One region of the Thermosipho sp. 1244 genome, then DNA from elsewhere that is predicted to be linked to it. Evidence: riboswitches for the same ligand, from Rfam matches in the RefSeq annotation. Region 1 holds a riboswitch; each other region holds the start of a gene.
What was found. Region 1 has a riboswitch for cobalamin ahead of cobT (nicotinate-nucleotide--dimethylbenzimidazole phosphoribosyltransferase). Riboswitches for the same ligand answer to the same signal wherever they lie in the genome.
Positions count from the first base shown of each region.

Region 1 (5,065 bases):
CCACATTATTAAATTTTGTAAATGTATTAAAAGAAGATATGTTTACAAGATACATACTAAACAGTTTTATTGTTTCAACAATTGTAGTAATAGGAAACATTATATTTTCAACAATGGTAGCATATGCATTTGCAAGGAGAAATTTTCGGGGAAAAAATTTACTTTTTTCAATAATTTTAATGACAATGATGATACCACCACAAATTACAATAATTCCCATATTCATACTTATGAAAAATATAGGATGGATAGATACATATTTTGCACTTACTATACCTAAGCTTGTTACACCATTTAGTGTGTTTTTATTAAAACAATATATAGAGCAACTACCAGTTGAACTTGAACAAGCTGCATACGTAGATGGGGCAAATACATTTCAAATACTCTTCAAAATTGTATTTCCACTGTCAAAACCTGCAATTGCAGTAATGGCTATCAATACATTTATCTCAAGTTGGAACGAGCTCTTCTATCCATTAGTCATGACAAATTCACGTGAAATGAGAACCGTTCAAGTAGGTCTTGCGCTGTATCAAAAACTAAACCAAATAGACTGGCCAAGACTCATGGCCGCTTCTTCTATAATCGGAATACCAGTTATAATTATCTTTTTAGCTTTTCAAAAACATATAATCTCTGGTATCACAAAGGGGGCTCTAAAGGGATGAATTACACATATAATGAAATAATGCGTACACCTGAACTTTTGAAAAAAACAGAAAACTATTCTATTAAATTTTCAAACAACAAAAAATACGCATTTGTAGGTTGTGGTTCATCGTATAATCTTGCCTTTACCGCCTCAAAAATACTAAAAGTTAATTCGGAAACTCTAACTGGTGGTAAAATTCTCGCTTTGGATTACACACCAAAATGCGATATTGGAATATTTATCTCTCGAACAGGAGAGTCAACCGAAACAGTACTTTCCGCAGAAAAGTTCAAGAAAAACGGTATATTTACAGTAGGTATAACTTGCGAAAAAAATTCATCACTTGAAAAAGTATGTGATCAAACCTTTACTTTTGATTTTCTTCACGAGGAAAGTATAGTAATGACTGGATCATTTACGGCTATTTTATATTTTTTGATAAAAAATGGAGAAATCTCAAACATAGCAAAGAAAATAATCGAGAAAAGTAACGATTATCTTGAAAAAATAGATTTAAAAAAATACAATCATTTTGTATTTCTAGGCTTTGACGAAGAATATGGTATATCAAAAGAGGGGGCATTAAAAATACAAGAGATGGCAAAACAATTTGTAGAATTTCACGAACCCTTAGAATATAGACACGGACCTATTTCCAAATTAACCGACAAAACATTAGTGATCATTAATTCAAAAGACACAAAATACGAATACGCATTAAAGAAAGATTTGGAAAAATACTCCAAAGTTATATATTTAGGAAAAGATGGAGATATAGATATTAAATACAATAGCGGATTTGAAACTCCATTGAGGGTTATTTTCTTGCAAATACTAGCCTACAAAAAGGCTATATCAGAGGGGTTAAACCCAGATAGACCTGAAAATTTATCAAAAAGCGTGAAAATATAGGAGGTATTATATGATAATAGAAAAAGCACTCATAGTTGATCCAATTGAAGGAGAATTTACAGGAGATGTGGAGTTTGATAAAAAGATAATAAATGTAAAAAAATACGACTGTACTCCCAAACTTTTATTAATGCCAGGATTTGTTGATACACACACACATGGATACATGGGAATAGATTGTATGACTGCAACAGATAAAGATTTTAACATTTGGGGGAATAAGGTTCTGTCTAATGGTGTTACATATCTTCTTCCAACTACCGTTTCTCATTCTTTTGAAGTACTAAATAATGTAACACAAAATTTTTCAAATGCCACGCATCCTTCTCTTTTAGGACTGCACTTTGAAGGACCTTTTTTAAATAAAAAGAAAGCGGGAGCTCAAAACAAAGCATATATACAATCATTTAACGATGCACTTCCGCAACTTAAAAATGTAAAAATTTTAAGTTTTGCACCAGAACTTCCAAATTCAAAGGATCTACTGGAAAAATTAAGAAAAAACAATATAGTTCCTTCAATTGGACATTCAAATGCAAATTACGATATTTTCAAAGAATTCATTAACCTTGGAGTTAATAGAGTTACGCATTTCCCAAATGCACTTACTACATTGCACCACAGGGAAATTGGTATAGTAGGTGGTGTTTTTTTACACAAACCGTACGTTGAGATAATTGCAGATTTTGTACATTCATCTCCTGAATTTTTAAAATTAGTATACCAAACACTAGGTGCAAAAAAAATTATCCTTATCACAGATAGTATATCAGCCACAGGACTTGGCGATGGCATTTACACACTGGGAAATCTTCTTGTAAAGGTAAAAGATAATATAGCAAGGCTTGAAGATGGTACCCTTGCAGGAAGCACCCTAAAATTTATAGATGGACTCAAAAAATTCAAAAAGGCCACCAATTGCTCTCTAAAAGAACTCTCATGGGTATCTTCTTCTAACGCACTTAAAAATTTAAAAATAGACACAGGACGGATCAAAATAGGATATGATGCTAAATTTGTGTTACTAAATCAAGACCTAAATATTATAGATACTGTGGTATAATTTTAGAGAAAATTTATACTAAAAACATCCAAGAAAAGGGAACACCGGTGAAAATCCGGGGCTGCCCAGCAACCGTAACCGGGGACGAAATCTGCAAATACCACTGGGGAAAACCTGGGAAGGTGCAGAAAGTAGGATGATCCGGGAGCCGGGAAACCTATCTTGGATGTATAAATTCCACAAAAGCTCAGGGCTTTTTGTGGAAGTTTTTGTTTATAGGAGGGGATAAAATGACACTTAGAGAGAAAGTTATCAACAGACTAAACAACCTTACAAAGCCTGTAGGAAGTCTTGGATACTTAGAAGAAATAGCATTAAAAATTTCTCTTATCCAAGGAAAAGAACTTCCAGAACTTTTTAACGACAAAAGGGTTTACGTATTTGCAGGAGATCATGGAGTGGTAGAAGAGAAAGTTTCGGCATATCCAAAAGAAGTAACCTTTCAAATGGTCTTTAACTTCTTAAACCAAGGAGCGGCAATTAACGTTTTTTCAAAACACGTGGGGGCAAAAGTCTATGTTGTTGATGCAGGAGTTGACTATGATTTTGACCAACATCCATCTTTAATAGTAAAGAAAGTAGGATATGGCACAAAAAATTTCACAAAAGGTCCTGCTATGTCAAAAGATGACGCGTTAAAATCCTTAGAGTATGGACAAAAGATTGCAAAAGATGCAATTAATGATGGAGCAGATTTACTGGCTATAGGCGATATGGGTATAGGAAACACCACCACTGCAACTGCAATTTCAGCTGCTTTTGGGTTTAATCTAGATGAAATACTAGATATAGGCACCCCTATAGACAACGAAAAACTAAAAAGAAAAAAACAAGTTGTGGAAATGGCGCTAAAAGTAAACAATCCCAATCCATCAGATTCCATAGACGTCCTTTCAAAAGTGGGAAGCTATTGCATAGGAGAAATGGCGGGATTTATACTCCAAGCAGTTGAAGAAAAAATACCAGTAATTATAGACGGTTTTTCCACTACAGCGGGATTTCTCATAGCATATCATATAGATAAAAAGGTAAAAGATTACGTCCTCTTTGGTCATAAGTCCAAAGTAAAAGGACATAAAGTAATACTAGATTCAATAAACGAAAGACCTATTTTGGATTTAGATATGCGTCTTGGAGAAGGTACAGGTGCGGTACTTTCTATGTACCTAATTGAAGCTGCGATAAAAATGATAAGGGAAATGGCTACATTTGAATCTGCAAATGTTTCAAAAGGAAGCGATCAATAAAATGGGAAAAGTATTTTGCTCATGGAGTGGTGGAAAAGATTCTACACTTGCCTTGTACTACGGTCTTAAAAAATTCACAACGATTGATTATCTCTTTACAATGTTATCAGAAGATAACGTCCATTCAAGGGCACACGGCCTACAGAAACACATTTTGCAGCAACAAGCAAAAAGCTTGGGGCTACCACTTATAACTAAAAGTAGTAGCTGGGAAAATTATGAAAAAAACTTTCTTAAATTTCTAGAAGAATACGCATACAATGGTATTGGAATATTTGGAGATATTGATTTACAAGCACACTTAGATTGGGTAAAAAACGTATGTTCAAAGAAAAACGTAAAAGTATTTGAACCCCTTTGGCAACGTAAAAGAAAAGACATAGTTAAAGAGTTTCTCTTGCTTGGATTCAAAGCAAAAATAATATCCATTAAAAAAGAACTCAAAAATTTTCTAGGTAGGGACTTGTCATTAGATTTAATAGAAGAATTTGAAAAAATAGGGATAGATATATGTGGTGAAAATGGAGAATACCACACCTTTGTATATGATGGACCTATCTTTAAATTTCCAATTAGATTTAAAGAAAAGACCACTATTGAAAAATCTGATAAATTCATACTTGAAATAGTATAACACCCCAGCGGGGTGTTATACTACTCCCATTCTATGGTTGCAGGTGGTTTTGAGGTAATATCGTAAACTACTCTATTTACTCCTTCAACCTCATTTATTATTCTTTTTGCAACTTTATTTAAAAATTCATGTGGTAGTTTTGACCAATCTGCAGTCATACCATCAAAACTATTTACCGCCCTTAATGCTATTACATTTTCATAAGTTCTATAATCTCCCATAACCCCCACAGATTTTACGGGAAGAAACACGGCAAATGCCTGCCAAACTTTCTCATACAAACCATTTTTCTTCAATTCTTCTATAAATATGTAATCTGCTTGTTGTAGTATTTCAACAGCACTTTTTGTGATCTTTCCCACTATTCTTACGGCAAGTCCTGGTCCAGGAAATGGATGTCTATTAATCATATCATCTGGTAAACCCAATATCTTTCCCAATTTTCTTACTTCGTCTTTGAAAAGATACCTCAAAGGTTCTATTATTTTAAAAGGTAATTTCTCAGGGAGCCCCCCTACGTTGTGATGTGTCTTTATCTTTGCCGCAGATTTTCT
Region 1 is NZ_LNGA01000014.1:60,436-65,500, forward strand. Features, by position in the region: gene AS157_RS03655 (carbohydrate ABC transporter permease) at 1-671, shown strand, start outside; gene AS157_RS03660 (SIS domain-containing protein) at 668-1,567, shown strand; gene nagA (N-acetylglucosamine-6-phosphate deacetylase) at 1,578-2,630, shown strand; cobalamin riboswitch at 2,609-2,809, shown strand; gene cobT (nicotinate-nucleotide--dimethylbenzimidazole phosphoribosyltransferase) at 2,861-3,877, shown strand; gene AS157_RS03675 (Dph6-related ATP pyrophosphatase) at 3,879-4,511, shown strand; gene guaA (glutamine-hydrolyzing GMP synthase) at 4,532-5,065, opposite strand, start outside.

Region 2 (5,065 bases), on a different contig from region 1:
CTAAAAAGTGTTCCAGAAGTTCCTAATTTGAAATTTTTGATCTTTAAGTTTCCCAACAACATTCCGAAAAAAATGCTTAAAAACAACAAAAGATAAGGATTTAGCATTTGATCACCCCAATAAGTTTTCTATGTATTTTGCTACTGGAATGTTTAAATTTTTTAATTTTTTTTCTTTAAATTCTATTGTACCTTCTAAACCTTCGACAATTGCACCAGCATGCCCCATTCTTTTTCCCTTTGGAGCTGTTCTTCCAGCAAAGAAAAATTGTATATTAGAATTGTACCCTTTATTTAGGAATCTTTCCACGTCTAAAATTTCTTCATTACCACCTATTTCACTTATTATTATTATTTTTCTTGGATTAAGTTTTGAAACATACAAAAGTGCTTCGTAAACACTTGTGCCGATTATGGGATCTCCACCTAATCCTATGCCAATTTTAATTCCTGTTGATTTTTTTGAGATAAAGTTTGCTATCTCATACATTAGAGTACCACTTTTGGAAATTATTGCAACATCCCCTGGTTTAAATGCGTTTTCAGGCATTATTCCAATCTTGGAAACACCTGGTAAAATAATTCCAGGACAATTTGGACCTACAAAGGTAACATTCTTTGATTTTGCGTATTTGTATATTTCTAGCATATCCATTTGTGGAATGTGTTCTGTAATGGTTATGATCTTTTTAATTCCCGCATCTATTGCTTCAAATATTGCATCTTTGGCAAATTTTGCCGGTACAAATACAATACTCGTATCACAACTGAATTTTTCAACAGCATCGTACATGTTATGAAGGACGGGAACATGTTCAATTTCTTTTATCTTTGTATTTTTTGAGACACCACATACTATGTTTGTGCCGTATTTTAACATTTTTTTTGTGTGGAAACTACCATACTTTCCAGTTATACCTTGTACACATACTCTTTCTGTACCATTTATCATATGAAGTCCCCCTTTACAGCGCTTTTGATCATTTCATACATATCGTCAAAAAAGTGAATATTGTGTTCTTTTAAAATTTTTTTTGCTTCATTTTCATTAGTTCCAGTAATTCTAACAAAAAGTTTTATATCATCATTTTTTTCTTTGAAATTTACAATCGCTTTTGCTATTTCATCGCATTTTGTTATTCCACCAAATATATTTAGGACAATATTTTTTAACGAAAGAGATTTTAAAAGTTCAAGCGCTTTAATTGTAGTTTTTGTATCTGCACCTCCGCCAAGATCAAGAAAATTTGCAGGTTTACCTCCATACAAACTTATTGCATCCATTGTTGCCATTACTATACCTGCTCCACAGCCAATTACTCCAATATCACCATCGAGTTTTACAAAATGAAAAGGATATTCTTCATGTACAAATTTTTTTGCCCATTGTTGCCTAAAAATCGCATTATCATCTAGGTGTAATACGGCATCAAGTGCCATTATATTTCCTTCTTTTGTTTTTACTAATGGATTTATTTCCAAAAGAGTTAAATCTTTTTCTTTCATTATTTTGTATAATTTTTGGACTATTTGTTGGATTTTTTTTGGAAGTTTTTGGATATCTGATAAACTATATTGTTCAATTTTATCTTTATTATCTTCTATATCAATTCCGCCAAAGTGTGAGAATAATATTTTTATTTCTTTTTCATATCTATCAATGTATAAAGATAAGTAGTATTCTTTTTCGATATTTACCATTTTTTCAACTAGAACTCCATAAGGTGTTTCTCCCTTTATTTTTTTGTGCAGTAGTTTTTTTGAGAATTTTAAAAATTCATCTTTGTTTTGTGCAAATAAAATTCCTCCAGCTTTCATTCTGCCTCCAACAAGCACCTGACTTTTCAGGACAGCAGGTAAAAATTTTACTTCAATTTCCCTATCATTGGAAATAAGATAACTTTCAGGAACAGAGATCCCCCCCTCTTTTAATATCATTTTTCCTACAAATTCATGAATTTTCACTTTCACACCTCCCGTTTCGCAAAAAAATTTTTTCTCAATCTACCCGCGAGATTGAGAAATACGTTGGAATAAAGGCAGGTCTCCCGGCTCCTGGATCTTCCTACTTACCACGCCTTCCCGGGTTTCCCCAGTGGCTGGTTGTGGCTTTCGTCCCCAGTTACGGTGGCGGGGCCGCACTGGTTTTTCACCAGTTTCCCTATTAAGCCATAGGCACCTTTATTCCACGTTGTATTTAATTTTCAATGTTATTATATCATCAAGTTTTAAAAATTGAAAATAAAAAAATCAGATTAGACGTATATTATTTTGAATTTAAATTGGAAAAAATACAAAAAATATCATTATTTGGTAATATGTTTAAAAATAGCTATACAAAGACTTATATAAAAATGAAGATAGAGAAGAGGAAAAAACTTTTGATTTATTGAAATTTAGATTTTTTATATTTCAAACATTTGGATAAAAAGAACTTTCTGCTTACTTTATTTTTCCAAGAAAGTAATTTTTAATATTTAGAAAAGACTTTATTGTTTTTTAAAATAATGAGTGAAAAAGATAAAAGAAAAATTATGAAGTTTTAGAAAAAATGTAGTCTAAATGGAATGTCTTAAAATTAGAGGTTACGAAAATTATATATATTGATTCAAGACTTGTTATATTTAAAGAAAAAATTATGAGTTAAGATAAACAAGAATCCAAAACGTAGAGTAAGAAAATTACAAGAGATAATAAGTATTTAAAATGAGGCGCTTTACTAACGCCTCACTTTATCTTTATTATTAATTTTTAAAGTTAGTGTTTTAGGATAAGGTTTTTTAATTTTTTGTATTCCTCCTCGCTAATTTCACCTTTGGCAAGTCTTTCGTTCAAAATTTTTAGACTGTTATCGTATGTTTCAAAATTTTTTTCATAGCGAAAATCTGGATGTTTTTCAGAGTTTTTGATTAATTTGTAAATTAAGAATGCAAAAAAGATTAAAACAATTAAGCCTATAACTGGGGCTATCCAATAACTAAACCATCCACTGTGCCAAATAAAGGGTCTATGATACCAGTACATCAAAAATCACCTCCTATTTGTTTCTACTTTATTTATACAGATTAAAACTTAAAAAAAACTTAGAATTTCAAGTTTTTTTAAGATTTGTGAGTTTAACTTTCTTTATAAAATTAAAAAAAGGGTAAATATTTTTTTGTAAAACTCTTTACTGATATGAAAAATCGGGAGGTGAGGATCATGAAAAAGTTCTTCAGTATTTTAATTTTGTTTTTTATGGTTGTGGTTTTTGGCAATTTTGGAGTGAAGAATGTTATATACTTCATAGGTGATGGAATGGGAATTAATCATCTGGTTTTGGCAAGTCTTCTTGAAGGAAAAACATTAAATATTATGAAATCACCTTTTGTTGGTTATGTTACAACATACTCTGCAAACTCACTTGTTACAGATTCTGCAGCTGCAGGTACTGCCCTAGCCACTGGTTTTAAAACAAATAATGGTATGATTGGTATGCTCCCAGATGGAACAATAGTCCCAACTATTTTTGAAATAGTTTCAAAATATGGTATGAAGACGGGAATAGTTGTAACTTGTAGAGTTACACATGCGACTCCTGGTGCTTTTTATGGACATGTAAAAACTAGAAAAGATGAAAAAACACTTGCAAATCAGCTGTTAAATAGTAAGTTAGATGTGGTGATGGGGGGAGGATGGAAATATTTTGATGAGAAGATAGTAAGTGAAAAGGGGTTTGACTATATTAAAAGTAAATCTGAACTTGCGAATTACACAGGAGATAAATTATTAGCACTTTTTTCTGATAGTCATTTAAATGCAGCAAGTGAGCGTACAGATGAACAACCTATGCTTTATGAAATGGTCGAAAAGGCACTTTGCCTACTTTCCAAAGATGAAAAGCCATTTTTCTTAATGGTAGAGGGTTCACAAATTGATTGGGAAGCCCACGGAAATGATGTATATGGTGTGTGGAAAGAAGTAATGGAATTTGATAAAGCAGTGGAAGTGGCATTAAAATTTCTTGAAACACATCCAAATACGTTAATTGTTATTACAAGTGATCATGAAACAGGAGGGTTAGGTCTTTCAACAGGGGAATATTCATTATATATAGATATAATAAAAGGGTATAAAAAGACAGCAGACTGGATAATGAAAAACTACGATGTTAACAATGAAGAAGAATTTAGGAAAACCATAAAGCGTTATTTCAACGTTGAACTTTCAGATAAGGAAATTCAATTATTAAAACAAACAAAAAATTCAAGTAATCCATATAAAGCAGCAAGTTTGCTTGGAAGAATATTAAGCGAAAAAGCCCTTGTTGGTTGGACTACTTATAAACATACGGCAGCTCCAGTTCCAATATTTGCGTTTGGTCCAGGTGCGGAAAATTTCAATGGATTTATGGACAACACGGATATACCAAGGATAATATCAAGATTACTTGGATATTCTCTTTCACGTGAGTTTTAAATGAAGAAAATAAAAGAATAACCCGCAACTTTTGCGGGTTATTCTTCAAATGCCAGGTCTTTTTTTAATCTTTGAATACTTATGTTTATTATTGGGCTATTTAGACTCGAGAGTATTAACTTTACGATATATTGGGATATTACCATGTTCATTAATACATTTAGATCATAAGTCCATAAGAAAGAAACTATAACAAATACTATAGAGTCAACTAGTTGAGTTATAACCATTGAAAATGTATTTCTAAATATTACGTTATTTATTTTAAATAACCTTTTGGGCAAGTTAAATGCCCAAACGTTTGTATATTGTGCGGAAAGATAAGCAAAAAAACTAGCAAGAATTATTCTCGGAGTAGAATTAAATACAGCTACATAAGCGGTGTTTTTGTTAAAAATACTTGCAGGTGGATAAAGAATTACAATATAAGAATAAATAACCAATATTAAAGACGATATAAATCCAATCTTGATGACCTTTTTTGCGATTTTTTCTCCATATATCTCAAATACTATGTTTGATATCCCAAAACTTAGAGGATATATTAATACAGATAAAGTGATAACAAAAGGACCTATATTAACTAATTTACCTGCAATAATGTTTGA
Region 2 is NZ_LNGA01000030.1:123,816-128,880, reverse strand. Features, by position in the region: gene AS157_RS07530 (aspartate-alanine antiporter-like transporter) at 1-107, opposite strand, end outside; gene AS157_RS07525 (succinate--CoA ligase subunit alpha) at 112-951, opposite strand; gene AS157_RS09745 (succinate--CoA ligase subunit beta) at 948-1,964, opposite strand; cobalamin riboswitch at 2,021-2,197, opposite strand; gene AS157_RS07515 (SHOCT domain-containing protein) at 2,757-3,023, opposite strand; gene AS157_RS07510 (alkaline phosphatase) at 3,201-4,457, shown strand; gene AS157_RS07505 (queuosine precursor transporter) at 4,496-5,065, opposite strand, start outside.
Region 2: linked by a shared signal. The riboswitch ahead of AS157_RS09745 (succinate--CoA ligase subunit beta) and the one ahead of cobT (nicotinate-nucleotide--dimethylbenzimidazole phosphoribosyltransferase) in region 1 are both predicted to bind cobalamin.

Region 3 (5,065 bases), on a different contig from region 1:
TCCTTTACTACGTTATTTTTTTTCATTATCATTTCTAAAATTAAAGGATCTGGTTTTCCAAAAACAATATCCGGTTTTTTTCCTGTTGCTTTGGTTATTACACTTGCTATTGCCCCTGTATCTGGTATTGGGCCAATGCTTGATGGACAGTTTAAATCTGGATTTGTTAATACAAAGAGTTTACCTTTAGAGACGTAGGAAGAAGCTTTAGCAAGTTTTTCGTAATTAAGGGTGTTATCAAAAGTTACAATTACAACTTCAGGGTCTAAAGTTTCCACGACTGTATGTCCTGCTTTTTCAAAAATATTTTTTATTTCATTATTTCCCACAATGAAAACTTTTTTAGGGCCAAATTTGTCAAAGAGATATTCGGCAGTTTCGATACCTGCTGTGAAAATTTGATTTTCTGTTATAGATAGCCCATTTTTTGAAAATTCTTTTATATAAGATTCTATAGATTTGTTCGAGTTGTTTGTTAGGAAGACAAAATTTTTATTTAGTTTTTTTGTTTTTTCTGCAAAAGCTATTGAGCCTGGTAATAAATTTCCACTAAGTGAAAATGTACCGTCGATATCTAAAACAAATAACTTTACCTTTTTTAGTTTTTCTAAGGCATTTTTTGATATTAATTTCATGTAATCACCTCAATAGAATTATACATTATTTTTTAGTTTTTAAAAGGATAAACATAAGTGGTGCACCAATAAAAGAAGTGATAACACCTATTGGAATCTCAATAGGTGAGGCAATTGTTCTAGCGATTGTATCTGAAATAGAGAGGAATATTCCACCAAGTAATGCACTACCCATTAAGCTGTATTTATGTTTGGGGCCTGTCAAAATCCTTGCAGCATGAGGAATTATCAATCCCACAAAACCTATGATTCCAGTTTTTGATACTATGACAGAAATTGAAAAAGAACCTAGTAGATAAAAAAACCACTTGATTTTTTCAGTTTCAACACCAAGAAGTTTTGCTTCTTCTTCACCTAATGCTATAGCATCTAATTCTTTGTTTTTTATATATCCAGATAAAAAAAGAATAATTAGTGCAGAAAATGGAAGGATAAGATCATCCAATGTTATTCCTGAAAGACTTCCAAACAACCAAATATGGGCACTTGTAAGAGTTTTTCTCGATAGACTAATTAACAATATAGTAGCGGAAGAAAAGATTGTACTTATTAAAACACCGGATAAAATAAGATGCGTTATAGGGATTATATTTTTTCTTTTTGCGAGGAGGATGGTAAGAAGTGAGGCTATTATGGAAAATAAAAAAGAGAAAAAGTTTACGCTGAATACTTTATTGAGTGAAACTGCAGCGTATATTGCAAGTACTGCGCCAAATCCCGCACCAGAAGATGTACCAATAAGGTATGGATCAACTAATGGATTTTTCATTATTGTTTGAAAAATATTTCCTACTAAAGCTAATATTGAACCAGAAATTATTCCCATTAAAATTCTGGGGAATCTTACATTCCATATTAAAAATTTAATTCTTTCATTTGGAGCATTGAATATATAAGAAACTGGTAATTTGACACTACCTATTGAAAGATTTAAGAATAAAATTAAAAGAAAGAAAACTGGAAGGATAATCCTCCCAGTTTTAGGATTAAAAAATTTTTTCATTTATTTCCTCCGTAAAAGAAATTATAGAATATATCAAGGTATTTTACTATATTTGGTGAGATTGAGCTAATATCATTTCCATCAATAACTAATACTTTCTCATTTTTAACGGCTTTTAAAGATGAAAAGAGTTTATTTCCCTTTATCTTTTCTTTTATTTGATTTGGATCACCGTATCCTGCTATTATTATTATATCTGGGTTGTTTATAGTTAAAAATTCCCAATTTACAGAGAACCAACCGTTATTTCCTGTGTATGGTGCACAGATATTTACTCCGCCAGCAATAGTAATGAGTTCGTTTATGTAAGAGCCCGTTCCTGCAGTCCATAAATCTTTTGTTTCATCGTTGGGTACTGTAATTGTAAAGAATACCTTTGGCCTTTCATTAAGTGGAATTTTTGCAGTTTTTGTACCATAATCTTTCAATTTTGATAAAATTTCATCTTTTATCATTTTTGCTTCTTTTTCCTTGCCAAATACACTTCCAAGTAACATTACGTCTCTTGCTACATCATTTAAAGAAACAGGATTAAGCACCAATGTTTTTATTCCAAATTTTTCTAATTTTTCAACTTCTGGAAGTTGAAACCCGCCAAAGATAATCACAACATCTGGGTTTAAAGACAAAATTTTTTCAATGTTTAAAGGTACCATATTTCCAATCTTTTCTGCGTTAAAGCTATCCCAATCTGTAACTCCAACTATTTTTTTGTCTAATCCAAGTTTTAATAAAAATTTAGTTGAACTTGGTGCTGCAGAAACGACTTTTTCAGGTGTTTTTTCAAAGACAACCAATCTTCCTGCGTCATCCACAATAGAAATTGAGAATGCAATAAAGCTAAGAACAACTAAAAACAAAACCCCTAGTTTTTTCATATCTTCACCTCCTGGGTATATTTAAAAGAAATTGACCACCTTTAGGGACCGTAAAGGTGGTTTTCTTCTTCTAAAAAAAGGTATCCCGACTCCCGGTTCATCCTACTTTCAGCGCCTTCCCAGGTCTTCCCCAGTGGCATTTATGCTGATTTCGTCCCCGGTTACGGTGGCGTCCCCGTGCCGGATTTTCACCGGCTTCCCTTTTTTTAGAAGAAAGGTATTTCACATAAATTATAACACATCAAAAATTATTTGCAATTTGCCTTGCAAGTTTGTCTACTTCAAAAACATCTTCTAAATCCCTTATTTTGCCATTTATTTTTTCACAGGTGTTTATAACTATCTTTGAGATTTTGTGAAACTTTATTTTATTTTCCAAAAACATATTTACTGCGACTTCATCTGCGGCGTTAAATGCTATTCTTTTTGCAAGATCTTTAATAATTTTTTTACCATAAAAAAATGCGGGGTATTTTTCTTCACTTACCTCTGAGAAAATAAAATTTTCCCCTTTAAACTTTGGCCAATTTAGGTTTATATACATTCTCTTTGGATAAGTCAGTGCATATGAAATTGGTATTTTCATATCAGGGAATCCAAAATGTATTTTTACTGTACCGTCTTTCAAGAAAACTGCACCATGAACTGTGCCCGTGGGGTGTATTAATACATCTATTGTGTCTAATTCAAATAATTCGTATGCTTCAATTACTTCAAAGGCTTTATTTATCATAGTTGATGAGTCGACTGTTATTTTTTGTCCCATATTCCATACAGGGTGTTTTAATATTTCTTTTGGAGTGAGGTTCTCTATGTTATCATATTCTCTTATTGCACCACCTGATGCGGTTATTAATATTTTTTCTACGTTTTCATCAAAAATCTGAAAGATGGCAGAATGCTCGCTATCAACGGGTATTAATTCTACATCTTTACAAGCTTTTTTTAACAATGGTCCTGTACAAACTAAGGCCTCTTTTGTGGCAAGAGCAAGTCTTTTTGTGAATTTAATAGCCTTGAATGTAGATATAACACCATTAAACCCAGGAATTGCCGCAACAACTATATCTGGGGTTGTTTTTTCCAAAAGTTCCTCTATGGAAGAGACATTTGATAATACTTGGGAGTAATAAAAATTTACATTGTATTCTTTTACAATTTTTTCCCCAAGTTTTTTATTTTTCCCAAATACAACTCCAGTTACCTTATATCCTTTTAGTTTTTTTATTACGTCTAATGTTTGAGTGCCAATTGAACCTGTAGCACCTAAAATCACAACGGTTTTTTCAACCATCTAAAATAAATCACCTCTCCTTCAAAAACTTGTACTTTTATATTTTTAGAACTAGTTTCATTACTAATTCCAATGGGATTTTCTATGTTCATTTTTCCATCAAATGCGTATTTGAAACCATCTAGTTTGAGTTTTGCATTACAAATTGGAATAAAAGACCAAATTTCTCCTATTTTCACGTTTTTTTCAAATGTATTTTTGATAATGGAACATTCTAATTTTTCGGATCTTAACAAAATTTTTGTGTCAAATTTTTTCATCAATCCAAATAAAGCAAGTATCATATCAAGTCTTTCGCCAAAAAAATTTAATATTTCGATTTCGTCGTATCCATTTTCAACTGCGTATTTAATTGCTATTTCACAGTCCGTTTCATCTTTTTCTTTTGGGTATTCAATGATTTCAACGTTATTTTGTTTGAAATATTCCAAAGTATCATTATCCAAAGAATCTAAGTCTCCTATGATGACATTTGGAAGAATACCCCTTTCCTTTAAAACTTTTGCTCCTCCATCTGCTGCAATTATTATGTCCGAGTTAATGTACAATGTTTCTTTTGCGTTTCCATTTAATATTATTGTTGCTTTCACGTTATCCCTCCCATGTTATAATATTACATGAGAAATTATAACATGGAGTGAAGAAAATGATTGTTAAAGCAAAAAAATTAACAAAATTATATGGAAAAAATGAAAAAATAGAAGCTTTAAAAGGCGTAGATTTGGAGATAGAAGAAGGAGAAATAGTTGCAATTTTAGGGCCTTCCGGATGTGGAAAAACGACTCTTTTAAATTGTCTTTCCGGGCTTGATAAGCCCACCTCAGGAAGTGTGGAAGTTCTTGGAGAAGATCTTGTGAAAATGAATGAAGATAAGAAAACTGTTTTTCGTTCCAAATATATGGGATTTATATTCCAATTTTTTAATTTGATTCCGGTATTAAACGCTGTTGAAAATGTTGAACTTCCACTTTTGCTCTCGAAAAAATTAAGTACACGGGAGATAAGAAAGAAAGCGCTTGAATGGCTTGAAAGATTGCATATTGACCATAGGGCATATGCATACCCCAGTGAGATGTCTGGTGGTGAACAACAGAGAATTGCAATTGCGCGTGCACTAATAAATAATCCCAAAATAGTGTGGGCAGATGAGCCTACAGGGGCGTTAGATACAGAAAACAGTGAAGAAATTATGGAAATCATATTGGATATGAACAGACAGTTAGGTACAACTTTTGTCATAGTAACCCACGATCCA
Region 3 is NZ_LNGA01000033.1:1,735-6,799, forward strand. Features, by position in the region: gene AS157_RS08605 (HAD-IIA family hydrolase) at 1-635, opposite strand, end outside; gene AS157_RS08610 (FecCD family ABC transporter permease) at 661-1,638, opposite strand; gene AS157_RS08615 (ABC transporter substrate-binding protein) at 1,635-2,516, opposite strand; cobalamin riboswitch at 2,575-2,766, opposite strand; gene AS157_RS08620 (1-deoxy-D-xylulose-5-phosphate reductoisomerase) at 2,758-3,810, opposite strand; gene AS157_RS08625 (thiamine diphosphokinase) at 3,789-4,400, opposite strand; gene AS157_RS08630 (ABC transporter ATP-binding protein) at 4,457-5,065, shown strand, end outside.
Region 3: linked by a shared signal. The riboswitch ahead of AS157_RS08615 (ABC transporter substrate-binding protein) and the one ahead of cobT (nicotinate-nucleotide--dimethylbenzimidazole phosphoribosyltransferase) in region 1 are both predicted to bind cobalamin.